One region of the Peribacillus sp. NPDC096447 genome, then DNA from elsewhere that is predicted to be linked to it. Evidence: riboswitches for the same ligand, from Rfam matches in the RefSeq annotation. Region 1 holds a riboswitch; the other holds the start of a gene.

Region 1 (7,566 bases):
ACGCTCCAATGCGGCTTATAGTTTCTTACCCGTTTTATGATGTCAGGTGCCGCAAGCAAGTAGCCTAGTCTCAAACCCGGGATTGCAAAGATTTTAGTCATTGATCTTAGAATGAGTAAATGTGGAAATGAATTGATTAAAGAAGCATAACTAAAGGCATCTTCCGTAAAATCATAAAAAGCCTCATCCAAGACCACCAGGCAATCCGCTTTTTGGCATTCCATGATCAATTCCCTGACTGCATCCCGATTAAATGAAACACCCGTCGGATTATTAGGCGTACATAAGAAAATTGCATCATATTCGGGTAATTGGGGAATCAATCGCTCCAAGTCCAATTGCCACTCAGGAGCATCAAGCTGGTGAAAATCGACCTTACATCCTGCTGCCAAACAAGCTTCAGCATATTCCGCAAATGCCGGCTGAATGATCAGCACCCTTTGATTGGCTAATCCGTTCGCTACCAGCATGATTATTTCGGCACCACCGTTCCCCACCAAAACGGATTGCTCAGGAAGAGCTTCTTTTTTTGCAATGGATTTTGTCAGTTCAATGGCATGCGGATCTGGATACTGAAGGATTCCTTCGAAAAAACCAGCCCACTGTTCCATTATGCGTAAAGGCGGACCCAATGGGTTGATGTTAGCACTGAAGTCGAGAACCGCTTCAGGCATCTCGATTTTCAGCGCTTCATAAAGATAATGAGGATTAGAGCCATGAGAAGGTAATGTCAAGAATAAGCCCCCCTAGCCATAGCATCAGCAGAAATAGAAAAGATGACCGATGCATGATGGTAATCGTTTTTGGTATATGTTTTGCTTCCAATCGAACAAGCGGGACTCCCATCCTCGCACGGTCGGAAACAATTCCTTTGTACATATTACGGCCTCCAAGCTGTATTCCCAAAATCGCAGCAACGCCTGCTTCACACCACCCGCTATTCGGGCTTGGATGTTTTTTTGCGTCATTGAATAATATCTTCCATCTAGCACCAAATCCATGATAGCGGGATTTTGAGCTCAGTAACATCAGGTAACCGGTGAGGCGGCTGGGAATCCAGTTCACGATATCATCGAGCTTGGCTGAAGCCCAGCCGAATTGCCCATATTTATCATTTTTGTACCCTACCATGGAATCGCATGTATTAATTGCCCTGTACACCATAGCGAGCGGCGCACCGCCAATAGCTGCCCAAAACATTGGGGCTGTAATCCCATCACTGGTATTTTCAGCTACAGTTTCCACGGTGCCCCTGACGATTTCGGATTCATCAAGATCCTCCGTATCACGGCCCACGATATAGGAAAGCTTTAGCCTCGCTTCAGGAAAATCGCGTTCATTAAGCGGAAGGCAAACATCCATCCCAGCTTGCTTCAAGCCCTTCTGAGCTATCGTAGTAGAAATGACAGCAGCTTCCCAAAGGATACCTGCAAGCGGATGGATTAGATAAGCCAAATAGACGGTAAGACCCGTAATCAATAACACCGCCGATAAGACGATGATCAACATGAAGAGTCCATTCCGTTTCTTATATGCCCCTCTATTGAATGCCAGATCCAGCTTGCTTATCATCGTTCCTATCCATTTGACCGGATGCGGCCAATTTGGCGGATCACCGATTAATAGATCAAGGAAAAATGCCAGCGTAACCGCAAAAAGATGATGATAGATCATAAATCCTCAATCCTTTTCCGATTATTCTTTAATGCTTCCACTGTACAATCATATACGCCGCGACTGATCAGCTTCCCTAACGGAGTGATGGTGCCTGCATATTGAAGCTTTGCCCCTCTTTGAGCAGCCGCAATCAAAATGCTGTCAGTGGATGTTCCTGTTGCACATGTATTTGTCACCTTATCCAGTACATGCAAATCATGAAGCGCTTTTACTTTTGCCTCGGTCGCAGTAACTATACTGTGGATGAAAGCCTCTTCTGCCAAATGTCCATTTACGAATATCCATGTATTTATCGTTCCCGGAGCGGAACTCCAAGAATGCCGGTCAGCTAAAGAAGCGTCGATGGCATTCCCTACACCAGCCGTCACGATAATGAAAACAGAGAAATCTTCAGCTCTTAAAAGCTTGAAGGCAACCGTATCGAGAAAGACAGCTGTCATCATCCCTACCGTCTCCTGAGGTTCAAAACCATGAGTTTTTAAATAATCGGCCATTTCAACATGATGATCCTCGCAGTCATAGCCATGATGGACGTGCCTATTCACAAAATATTTATGCCAGCCCGTCCCTGAACCAGTCACTCCGGAAGACATCGTTCTAAGCGGGATCGGAGAATGCAATTGAATCATCTCAGGCCCGACTGTCAAATAAGATTCATCAATTTCCAATGGAATAGTATCATGGCCATGCTTTTCCGGAACGATGAACATCTGCGGTTTCGGAAGGGCGGGATGTGGATGTTTTTCGATCGTCGTATGATATACACCCTGAATCCGTTCCTGTTGGAGCACTTCATTCGGCACATCAACAACCTGAATTTTCCCTTTCTCAAGCAACATCAGCCGATCACAATATAACCCAGCCAAATTCAGGTCATGGAAAATTGAAATAACGGTCAAATTCTGCTCTTTTGCCATTTTCCTCATTAAATCAAGAAGGTCTTTTTGATAGGAAAGATCCAAGTGATTCGTAGGTTCATCCAAAAAAAGGATTTCAGGCTCTTGGGCAAGTGCCTGTGCCAGCAGCACCCGCTGCCTCTCCCCTCCTGATAATCGTTCAAAATGCAGATCCTGAAAATTGGCTACGCCCGTTTGTTCCATAACCCGTTGGACAATCGCTTCATCTTCTGCGGACCAACTATGGAACCAACCTGACTGATGGGCATATCGCCCAAGTGAGACCGTCTCTTTTACTATATAGGAGAAAGCTAATGAGGAATGTTGAGGGAGCACAGCAATGACCTGTGCAAGTTGTTTTGACGAATAATCCTTCAAATCCCTACCTCTTATCCGTACGCTTCCGCCCTTATAATCGAGCACCCCGCTAAGCATACCTAAAAGCGTCGTTTTTCCGCTGCCATTAGGACCAATAATCCCGAATAATTCTCCTTTATGTACATCAAAAGAGACAGAGTCCAAAACAGCTTTGTTGTCATATCCACCTGTTAACCCTTTAACTTCAAGCATCCGTTTTTACCCTTCTCTCCGTCTCTTTAATAAAATCAGCGCAAATGCAGGTGCCCCGATAAGTGAGGTGATCACCCCGATCGGCAGTTCCGATGGGGCAATGACCGTCCGTGCTACAAAGTCAGCCAAAATTAGAAATCCGCTTCCTATCAACAATGACAGCGGAAGCAAATGTTTATGGTCAGGTCCCCATAACTTTCGGACAAAATGAGGAATGACCAATCCTACAAAGCCAATCGCCCCTGAAACGGCAACCGCCGCCCCTGTCAATGTCGAACCGGCTATCAAGATCCACATTTTCCGCCGCTTAACATTCACACCTAAGTGTTTTGCCCGGTCTTCCCCGAAAGTCATCGCATTCAATTCGCTTGTATTCATGATCAAGATAAAGGAACCAATGATAAAAAACGGCAAAATGATTGCAATATAATTCCATCCGCGCATTGAAACGCTTCCCATCAGCCAGCCGATGATTTGTCTTAATTCATCACCCGTCAGCGCAATCATCAATGAAATGAATGCACTTAAAAACGAGCTGAAAATGATTCCCGTTAAAATGATCGTTTCCACTTTCATGGATCGATCCATTTTTTTTGCAAAAGTCAATACGCAGAGCATCGTGAGCACTGAGCATAAGATGCTCAGTGCCGGAAGAGTGTATAAACCGATGAACGGCAGTGATATATTCAAGAATATTGTCAATACGGCGCCGACCGATGCTCCTGATGAAATACCTAATGTGTAAGGATCAGCGAGCGGGTTCCGGAGCAGCCCCTGAAATGCCGCACCCGCAATCGCAAGCGATGCCCCGACCAAACCCGCAAGCAACACACGCGGCAAGCGGATGTTCATCACGATATTCGTCAGCATCACATCCGGATCAGCAGAAATCGGCAAATGAAAGATCTCCTTGCCGATTATTTGTAAAAGTACGGAAATCGGTACTGACACCGAACCAAAGGAAATGCCTATCGTCATTGCGAATAACAAAATTAACAACGCAATCAAATAAGCAACCGTCCATTTAGTTGTCAAATAGGTTCGGATAGACTTTTTGGGCAAGTTCCTCTACTCCCTCTATCAAGCGTGGACCTGAACGGGTCACCAAGTCTGAATGGACATCAAAGACTTGGCCATTCTTAATGGCATTTACGTCTTGCCATCCTTTTCGGCCCGTCACTTCATTTACTGCGTCTTTCGTATAATAACCATATGTTGTAATGATGACATCCGGATTTGCAGCAATCATCGACTCTTCATCAATTTTTGCCCAACCGTCCAAATCAGCAGCAGCATTATCCGCTGAAATAATATTAAGCATCTCATTCATGAAAGTATTTTTTCCCGGTGTGTATATTTCCGGTGAAGGCGAAACTTCCACTAAAACAGTCTTCCTATCCTCTTCCTTTACGGATTTGGCTTTTTCCTCGATATCCTTGAGCTTCGTTTTCATATCCGCAACGATTTCATCTGCCTTGTCATGTTCTCCCGTTGCCTGTCCAATCATTTCAATAGACTCATAGACTTGGTCAAAGCTTTGTGCATCATTGACTACGAGGACATCTATTCCAGCATCCTTAAGCTGCTGTAAACCCTCATTCGAATTATGGGCACTTGATGCATGGGCAAGAACAAGGTCAGGCTTCATGGAGACAATCAGCTCTGTGTTCATTTCCATTCCGCCAACTTTTTCAATTTCTTTCGTTTCTTCCGGGTAATTATCATTATCGGAAACACCAATGACCTTTTTACCCAAACCAAGTGCAAAGACCACTTCCGTATTACTTGGTATTAACGAAACGATTTTCTTCGGTTTTTGTTCTATCGTTACTTTTTCCCCAGTTGCATCTTTAATCGTAATCGGGAAAGCTTCGTGTTGAGCATGATTCGTTTGCTGCTTTTCTTTTCCTTCATCAGTAGTGTCACTGCAGCCGACCATCATGCCTGCAACAAGCAACATCAACAGTATCAGACCAAAAATTTTCTTCATTTTCATTCCCCACAATCTTTTTATTTAATTTCTTTCCACCTAATAATCTCGGAAGATGCCCCCAAAACAAAAAGCACCTCCCGTTAAACGGAAGGTGCTTGTATGGCAACAATATCATTACGGACTTCTTATGGTCTGCCACACACCTTCCCATCCGCGTAGGTTACAGGTGTACGAATTTTGGCAGGTCTCCTGGCTCATGGTCATCGTCAACGGCACCTTCCCATATCTCATACAGTGGTACACAGCCGTCAGCTCCCATATACAGTGGCGGGACCGCGCTGGCATTTCACCAGCTTCCCTTTTAAGTCATTACGACACCAAATCGTTCATATGTATATAATTTTCACTGCCTTCATTATACACCATGTAAGAATCGATTATTATATGATTTTTCTGAACAGGTTCGAAATGATCCTCCCACCTTCAATGATTTGAAGCATTTTCAATCAGTGACGCAAACCCATCGTCTGATAACCCGGGTGAAATCCGAACTCGATGCAGGGCATGCATCCCTTGTTCCCTTGAAGCTCCCCTAGGTTCGGTAGTGACTGCCATCTGTATCCGGCTTCTTCTGACAGCCTGAGAGTCACTTCGTTATACCGGCCAACCGGATAGGAAAGCACTGTCGTGTCCTGGTCGAGAATACGGTCGAATAGCCCCTTCGACTGGACCATTTCAGCTTCTTGCTGCTCTGCCGTCATGCGGTTCAGCTCCAAATGGTTGATAGTATGGCTTTCGATCGAAATCCCATTCCCGCTCATCTCCATCATTTGATTTTCAGTCAGGTGATGACCTTTATCAATGGACTTCCCGATCATGAAAACAGTTGCTTTCATATCATTTTCTTTTAATATCGGGAAAGCCTCCGTGAAGTTATCTGTATAGCCATCATCAAAAGTAAGCCAGACGCACTTCTCACTTGGCATCCGGTTCTCGGTTAAAACGAGGAATGCTTCTTCAGGAGATAATGTATAGTAGCCATTCTCCCGAAGCCAAGCCATCTGAGAACGGAATTCCTCTCTTGGAACCCGAAGGCGATTACCTTCAGAAATGCTATGATACATCAAGATTGGAAGCTGGACGTCGGACTCGGCCGTTATCCAGTCTTCCGTATCGATTTTGCCCTCCACTTCCTGCCCTTCCGCATTCTGCGGAGCCGTCCTTGTGCCTATACCTTCTAAAATCCCTTGTGAGCATCCAGGTAAAATCAAAATCCCCAGCAATGCAACCATCCATAAAACTCTATATTTTCCCACTATCATTCTCCTGATTTTTTATAGTAAAATAGTACCGGAAAACTAGTGATTAATAAAGTATTCCATTAAATGAAAAAAAGGAAAGATGAGAGCTTAGTGACCTGTTAAGCATTAATGAGGATTTTTTTTCATAAGTATGTGCTATTAGCTTGAAAAGTTTGCCTATAAGAAATATAATAAATAAGTCGTCGACTTTTTTATATGTCCCAGTAGCTCAGCAGGATAGAGCGACAGCCTCCTAAGCTGTAGGTCGTAGGTTCGATTCCTATCTGGGACGCTAATTAAAAAACCCTGTTACAATGCGGTTCTTCCGCGTAGTAACAGGGTTTTTTCTTGTGATTTATGGGGCGGTTAGACAAAGCTAATCACAAGTTCATATAAAAAAATCCGAGCCCTGTAAAACACAGAACTCAGATTTTTTATATCAAGATAACCAATAGTTCCAAACAAAATTCCCTTTAGCTATACTTACTTTCTATCTAAGCCTATCTCGTTGATTTTTTCTTCAAAAATAGGTCCAAAACTTTCAGAATAAGTATTCGTTAAATGTCTATTGTCCCGATAAATTATAACATTGCCAATAATGGGCTGAAATTTACCGTTCACTTTAAAGTAATCTGTTAAGTCAATTTTATGCAATGATTTATTCTCTTTTTCAAATTGTCTCCAAAAGCTTTCGTCTTTCTGATTATCTACTGAATTCATTTTTTTTGTAGTTTCTTCTAGTCCATCTGTTTCTAATGATTCCAGTACATTAAAACTATATCTTGGATCATCACGAACAGCTAACACTTCAATACCATATTCATCTTTAACATACTGCAGCTGATCAACCATCTGTTGCTGTATTTTATTATTAGGCGTATCAGAAGCTGTGGCGTGAGAAATGACTAGATCTACATCTGCATCCTTTAGATAATCGAGAACATTATTGACCCAGATACCTTTCAAATCATCATCCGCATAACCTGTTGAAAAACGTGTACCTGAACGGGTCATATTCAATACACGATAATTATCATCTTTTGTTGCTTGTAATATGGCACCTAACCAATGCTCTGAATGGGAACTGCCGATCAGGGCAATTGTAGCATCGTAATTTTCAGTTTCGCCATATTCCCCAATTTTCAAGTCACTTTCCTTCAACCCTTGGTTACTGCCGTCCAAATGCGCT
Region 2 (7,566 bases), on a different contig from region 1:
AAATTCTAGGGATTTCAAAAAAAACACTAGTTCAAATTGAAAAAAGAAGAACAGAAGCCAATTGGACCACCGTTGTTGCATTTTGTGCTTTGTTTAATCATAGCCAATTGTTGATATCATCAATTGGTGACAATCCAGTTGATTTTGTTCAGTTAATTGCTAGCAAAAATGGTGGTACGCCTAAAGAAAAAACAATGGGTGGTAAGATATGGTGGAAAGAGGTCGAGTATAGAGGGGATTTTCGTTTGCAACAAAATTTGATTAGTAACCATTACCGTATATTAGATCAATATGATTATCGTTGGCATAGTTCTTTTGATAAAGAAGAGAGTTTAAGTCGTTTAAATGAATTACAAGAGGTGGGGACTATCGAGATAGACAAAGGTATAGGGATATATGAAGAATAAGACCTCAACCTATAATAGTCTTCGGCTGTCCAAGTTTTCCATGTAACCTATATATTTGTTCTATTTATAAATATACAAAGAGAGGTGACAATATGAGAAAAATAGTAAGTGGTATTCTAATAGTCTGTTTATACTGTTTTCCTTTTGTTTATTTTTCAATGCACCAAGATTTTGCTAACCGTTCAATGCTTGGCTATTTAATTATGATTGTAGTAACTTCACTTCTTGCTTTCTTCGGCAAACTCGTTAGTAATTCAATCTTTCTTATTATTGGTAATATATTATCTGTAATAATTTCATTTTATTTTATCAGCGAGATGACAGGGAACGAACGATGGGGTGGCTATTTTAAGCCACTAACTCCATATCAATTATTAATCTTGGTTAGTTTTTTGAATTTGATTCCTCAGTTCTTCGCTATAAAGTTAGCTAGAAACAAAAATAAAGTTAAATATTAATCGGGCAGGATTGTTTAATAAGGGATTAATATTTTGATAATTCATTTTAGAAATGCGAGGGGATTTAAATATGAAAGATAAAAAGTATTCTTGGATAAGCTTTACTTCATTTGGATTAGGAGTATTCTTGATTTTACATCCCCTTTTAACCAATATATATCCAAAATTCTTTATGGTAATTCAATATATTGGCATCACATTAACAATTATTTTGAGTGTTATAGCTTTACTTAAAAAGAATGAGAAGAAACCTTTAGCAATAATAGGTTTAATTATGGCAATCATTATGATGATATTTGTTGGCATTCTCTTATATATATCCTTTAATAAATATAGCCCTTATTAACTTTGCCTTTGTTTTTACGCAATCGGGGGCGATTGCAGAAAAGTGTAATTTTGCTTTACTTGATTTCAGGAGCTGTTCAGCAGCTCCTTTTATTATGGAACTAAAGGGGCAGAATAGCTGTATAATCGATTCTAAAAAAAGGAAGGTTAAATATGCTTTTTCACATTATCGTTGGGTTTATTTTTCCTTGGATTTTAGGTGCTTATTTGGTTAGGAATCAGACAAAGCTATTTATAATTTTTTATCCAATTGGTGTAGCAATAAGTATTTTAATAAATGAAATGGGTTTTAACTACTTTTGGAGGATGGATATAGTATTTCAAGAATCATCTTTAACTGGAATTCCGTATGATTTAGGTCTTTATCCTATACTTGGTTGTTTATTTATTTGTGTTATTCACTATAAAAAAATGTCTATTCTTATTACATTTTTAGTTTTTACTTTAGTGACAACCTTTGGAGAGTACATACTAGTATGTCTAGAAAAAATAGTATACAGGAATGAATGGAATATCATTTGGACTGGTGTTAGTTATTTATTTGCTTATTCAATTTTTTATTTTTACTACAAATTAGTTCGTAAGTTTATTTTATTAAATTAATGGGTGCTTTTAACCTTAGTCGCTGTAAGTCATATCATCAGCGAACCGGATATTATTCATTTAGTTCTAATGTTGACCGAACACACGAAAATGACCCCATATCAACTTTTTAGGTTTGATACAGGGCATTTGCAATAGTTGCATTTTGACAATTTTGACATCTGAAATTAGTATGCCACGAAACTACAGTAATAATCAAAAACCTTTTACACACGAAAAATCCCCCGTGTACTGTGGGAAGTACCACTAGAGGAAATCTCACGAAGGCTATATGTGAATGACTGATTATATCTATATGTCCATTGTGAGAAATGGGTGACCATAGTAGTGATAAAAATCGCTGACGGTTTTATAACAACCGCAGACGGAACCATTATGGATCATATTTTTATCTGTGGAATTTGATACCCTTAACTTTAACTATTTTCTGTTACCGTAAATTTTTAAAACTTGTACCAACTACTTTAAAATAATATATATGATTAGCTGTTTTTTAGGACGACTTTTTTATTTATTTATTATTAAGATTGTGAAAGAGTGTACTTAAACTAACGGGTGCGTTAGCTTATGATCGGATCTGTCTCTTGTGAAACTAACGGGGCAGGTAGTTCCATAGGAATGCTATTATAAGACCTAACGGGCCTTTTTAAAAGAGGAAAACAGGCCTATAAGGTAAGGTATGATCTTCACTAAACTCAAATGTAGTTTCCTTCTTTTTCACAGAAAGTTAAAGGGAGATAGTGTCTGTTATATATATCCATTGACAATCATTATCATTGTAGATAGTATATTGATGTTATTCGATAGTAGTGTAAGTGCTTACAAAGATAATATTTACAATTTCATATGTAGAAAATAGGTGTCGAATGAAGCTTTAAAAAGTTTTATTTGCTTAATAGGGAAGTCGGTTTAATTCCGGCACGGACCCGCCACTGTGTTGGGAAGCAGTATGTTGCTGTTAGCTTTCAGAAAAAACCACTGGGATATACCTGGGAAGGACTGGAAGTAGTGCCCTGAGTCAGGAGACCTGCCTATTTAAACATCGCTGTTAGACCTACGGGATTTTTAGGGAGGTGGTTAGTATGCTGATAATCATATGTCTGTACGTATGTCATCTATTGCTGGATGGCCAAATGTTTAGGCACCCTATTTCTTTATCACTAAAAGCATTTCTGACCTCTATAAATAGTCAGAAATGCTTTTTTGTTTTTAGTAATTATATAGGGGGAAGAAAATGGTAGAAAATTGGAATGTCCAACGAAAATTAGGAATATGGATGGTTCTCGCAGTTTGTATTCTAGCGCTTATCGGATGTGCAGGAACAGAAGAAACATCAATAAACAAAGGTACAAAAGAAGAATCTTCAGATAAAAAGGCAACTTTAGCTTTCTCGTGGAGTCCAGCAAGCCTTGATCCACATGGTAGTGATAGCTGGGAGGTCATGCGTTCTGGAACAGCGGAAACATTAATTAAACTTAATGAGGAATTAGAGCCTACAGCTTGGCTAGCAAAATCATGGAAACAAGAAAATGACACAACGTGGGTGTTTCAATTACAAGATAATGTAACTTTCCATAATGGAAAAGTAATGGATGCTTCAAGCGTGAAAGAATCATTACTGCGCTCTATGCATAAAGATCAAAGAGCGAAGGGTCTATTGCAAATTAAGTCTATGGAAGCAGTATCAGATACTGAATTGAAAATTGAAACTATACAACCGAATGCGGCTTTAATAGCGTCTTTAGCTGACCCGTCGACAATCATTGTAGACGTAGCGACTATAGATGCCAAAGATAGCTATCCTGCTTTTACAGGAGCATTTAAAATTAAACAATTTAATCAAGATGAATCACTTATTGTTGAAAGATATGAAGATTATTGGGGAGAAAAAGCAATATTATCTGAAGTGACCATTAAATTTATCGCTGATGCCAATACGAGATTAATGGCCTTACAATCTGGAGATGTAGACGGAGCAACCGATATTTCTGTCGATAATATTGCTGTTTTAGAGAAGAATAAAAAATTTGAAGTGCTAACAGCTACTTCATTGAGAACACATATGCTGATGTACAATATGGAATCTCCACTATTTAAAGAGTTGGCATTGAGAAAAGTCGTAGATATGTCGATTCCACGTGAAGAGATTGTAAGTTCTGTCATGAAAGGGCAAGGGACTGTAGCGCATAGTCCATTTTCTCCTGTATTACAGTTTGGTAAAGTGGAAAATAAAGAAGAAACTGAATCTGTCAATCAATTAATGCAGCGAGAAGGTTGGAAGAAAAATGCTAAAGGTATGTGGGAAAAAGAAGGAAAGCCATTTGAAGCGACATTATTAACGTTTCCACAGCGTCCAGAATTAACAGTAATGGCAGAGGTAATCCAGAATAAATTATTAGCTGAGGGAATGAAAGTCAATATCCGTCAAGTAGAAAATATCGATGATACATTAGCGAATGAGGATTGGGATTTATCGATGTACAGTATGTTGACGGCACACACGGGTGATCCTCAATACTTCTTAGAAATATTTTACCGACCTAATAGTGAATCAAATGTAAGTAAATATTTGTCTCCTTCAGTCGATCGAATGATTAGTCAGCTAAGTCAAACAACTGATTTTGATGAGCGTAATCAATTAGCTATCGGAATACAAGAGGAAATTAATGAAGATATTCCGCATTCATATATCGTTTTTCCAAATACAGTATTTGCTGTTAAAGACGGTTTAAAAGGATTTGTAGCTCATCCAATTGAGTATTACTATAATCATTCGCAAATTGATGTGGAATAATGATTAGGTTTTTAATAGAACATCTGATTCAATTAGTTCTTGTCATTTTTTGTGTAGCTACGCTTACTTTTTTACTTTTAAGGTTATCGCCTGGAGATCCAGCTATGATTATGTTAAAAACGAATGATGTTCCTGCATCAAACGAAGCGTTGGATTCATTAAGAACAGAGCTAGGAATAACGGAATCAATAGGGAGTCAATATATACAATGGTTAAAGGATGTTTTTACTGGGCGGTGGGGTAATTCCTATGTTTCTAAAAAGCCGGTAGTAAATGAATTATTTGAGAGATTACCGGCTACTTTAGAACTAGCAGGCGCTAGTTTATTAGTTATGCTAGCCATTACTTTTATTTTGGGAATTTCAACAGCAATCTATTCAGAGGGATTATTAGATAAAATCGGCAGACTTATGGCTCTTTTAGGTTCCGCAGTTCCTTCTTTTTTGCTTGGATTTTTATTCATTTATTTATTTTCTGTTCAATATGGCGTGCTTCCTTCTATGGGGCGTAGTACGTGGCAACATCTTGTTTTACCCGCACTAACACTGGGGTTAGGGTTGGGAACAGTTTACGCTCGAGTTTTACGTACGAATATGTTGGATATGATGAATCAGAATTTTGTCAAAGCTGCTAGAGCAAGAGGGATGTCAAAGAGACGAATATTAGTTTTTCAAGTGTTTAAGCATGCTTTATTGTCCATTGTGACGATGATAGGGACAAGTTTTGCGTTTATGTTAGGTGGAAGTATTATTGTAGAATCCATTTTCTCTTGGCCGGGTTTGGGTCGATATATTATTGAGTCGATAAATATACGCGATTATCCAGTCATTCAAGGCTATGCTATTTTCGCGTCCATTCTATTTGTTGCTATTCATACGATTGTAGATTTCATTTATGTTCTAGTAGATCCGCGGTTAAGAGTTCGTTAGGAGGAAGATTATTTCATGCAGAAGGTGCTGTATCGGTTAGATATAAACTTAATAGTAGGGATCGGATTACTTATGCTGATCTTTTTCGTGGGAATCTTTGCCCCCTGGATTTCTCCTCATGATCCTATAGCTGTTAATCTAGCTAATAGACTATCTTCTCCAAGTTGGATGTATCCATTTGGCACCGATCATTTAGGTCGGTGCATTTTATCCCGAATTATTTATGGAATTAGAATAAGTGTGACAGCTGCTTTTCTCATTATGTTGTTTACTTTAATGATTAGCATCCCAATTGGGCTAGTAACAGGATATGTACGCGGTAAAACGGATCATATTTTTATGCGAATGATTGATAGTACGTTAGCTATTCCTGATATTGTCCTCACCATTACGATTGTCGGTTTGTTAGGACCTGGATTTATAAATATGATTATTGCCATCATTATCGTTCGTTGGGCGAATTATGTTCGCTTCATTCGTAGTCTCGTGATTAAAGTTTGTAAAGAAGATTATATATTATCAGCACGCATGTCAGGAAATACTCATCCGCGTATTATGCAACGTTATATTCTCCCGCAAATTTTTACACCCGTTCTTGTTTTTAGTGCATTAGATATGGGGAAAATCGTTCTTGCTATTGCAGGACTTTCTTTTTTAGGGTTAGGAATTCAGCCACCAACTCCTGAATGGGGGTCGATGTTGCGTGATGCAACGGCTTATTTTCAAATTGCTCCACATGTAATATTTTTTCCGGGATTAGCCATTTTATTTTTCGTATTAGCATGCCAATTAATTAGTGATCGATTTAGAAAATTAGATTCTACTACTCATAAAGAGGTGTAAGATGAAGGCAAACATAGATCCTTTATTAAGTATGGAACATGTAGAAATTTCTTATCAAGATGCAGGAAAGTGGAAAACAATTGTCCATGATATATCGTTTCAGTTATTTCCTGGTGAAATGGTTGCTCTTACTGGCCTAAGTGGTTGTGGAAAAAGTTTAACCGCACATGCATTGGTTGGACTGTTAGACAAAGGATTTCGTGTGACGAATGGGCAAATCATATACAAGAATGAAAATATTCTTGAGTTTGATGAAAGACGTTTAGAACAGCTTCGTCGTGATGAAATCGCATTATTGATTCAACATTCATTAAATGGATTAAACCCTATTCAAACGGTGAAAAAGCAAATGGTCGAAACAGTAAAGCTAAAGAAAAAGTGGGACAAAAACGATATGCAAATCTCACTACTTTCTTTATTAAAACAAGTTGGTTTGCTTGATTCAGAGCAGATTTTATCTTCATATCCTTTTGAATTAAGTGGGGGAATGCGACAACGAGTATTATTAGCAATGATGTTAAGTTTACAACCAAAGATATTTATTGCAGATGAACCAACGACTGCTCTTGATGTAATCAATCGTGAAAAGGTTTTAGCGTTACTTAAGCAGCTGCAAGAGGAATTGAATTTGACGATTCTACTCATTTCTCATGATGATAAAAGTGTTAAAAAATATGCGAATCGTGTGATTCAAATGGATCAAGGAGGAATCGTCCTTTGACCCTTCTTGAGTTATGTAATGTTACTAAAGAATATCCTATAAGATCGAGAAAATCATCGTGGTTTGGAAGGAAGAAGAGTTTTACAGCTGTTAATCAAGTCAATTTAACGTTGTCAAAGGGGGAAAGTCTAGGACTTATTGGTGAAAGTGGTAGTGGTAAAAGTACGATAGCCAAGTTGATTATGAATGTAGAACCTATCACGTCTGGTCAGATTTTATTAAATGGTCAATCTATTAGTGGCAATCCAATGAAGGATATTCAGCTATATAAGCGGCTGCAAATGGTCTTACAAGATTCCTCTGCATCTTTGCATCCGAAAATGAATGTACAAGAAATTCTAACGGAACCGATTCGAAACTATTTTCCTAAGGAAAAAAATGGGGAGGCCCAATGTATTGAACTGCTAGAGTTAGTGGATTTGGATGCTACATATTTATCCAGATATCCTGACCAATTAAGTGGAGG

What was found. Region 1 has a riboswitch for cobalamin ahead of ACIQZD_RS16690 (ABC transporter substrate-binding protein). Riboswitches for the same ligand answer to the same signal wherever they lie in the genome.
Region 2: another riboswitch for cobalamin. It lies ahead of ACIQZD_RS25825 (ABC transporter substrate-binding protein); the one in region 1 lies ahead of ACIQZD_RS16690 (ABC transporter substrate-binding protein).

What each region holds. Positions count from the first base shown of each region.
Region 1 is NZ_JBIWEV010000004.1:472,906-480,471, forward strand. Features, by position in the region: gene cobD (threonine-phosphate decarboxylase CobD) at 1-734, opposite strand, end outside; gene cbiB (adenosylcobinamide-phosphate synthase CbiB) at 709-1,674, opposite strand; gene ACIQZD_RS16680 (heme ABC transporter ATP-binding protein) at 1,671-3,143, opposite strand; gene ACIQZD_RS16685 (FecCD family ABC transporter permease) at 3,150-4,205, opposite strand; gene ACIQZD_RS16690 (ABC transporter substrate-binding protein) at 4,168-5,133, opposite strand; cobalamin riboswitch at 5,299-5,473, opposite strand; partial or broken gene ACIQZD_RS16695 (polysaccharide deacetylase family protein) at 5,560-6,398, opposite strand; tRNA gene ACIQZD_RS16700 (tRNA-Arg) at 6,596-6,669, shown strand; gene ACIQZD_RS16705 (acyltransferase family protein) at 6,861-7,566, opposite strand, start outside.
Region 2 is NZ_JBIWEV010000018.1:5,814-13,379, forward strand. Features, by position in the region: gene ACIQZD_RS25805 (helix-turn-helix transcriptional regulator) at 1-407, shown strand, start outside; gene ACIQZD_RS25810 (hypothetical protein) at 500-865, shown strand; gene ACIQZD_RS25815 (hypothetical protein) at 936-1,211, shown strand; gene ACIQZD_RS25820 (hypothetical protein) at 1,364-1,813, shown strand; cobalamin riboswitch at 2,654-2,862, shown strand; gene ACIQZD_RS25825 (ABC transporter substrate-binding protein) at 3,048-4,607, shown strand; gene nikB (nickel ABC transporter permease) at 4,607-5,536, shown strand; gene nikC (nickel transporter permease) at 5,552-6,379, shown strand; gene ACIQZD_RS25840 (ATP-binding cassette domain-containing protein) at 6,381-7,100, shown strand; gene ACIQZD_RS25845 (ABC transporter ATP-binding protein) at 7,097-7,566, shown strand, end outside.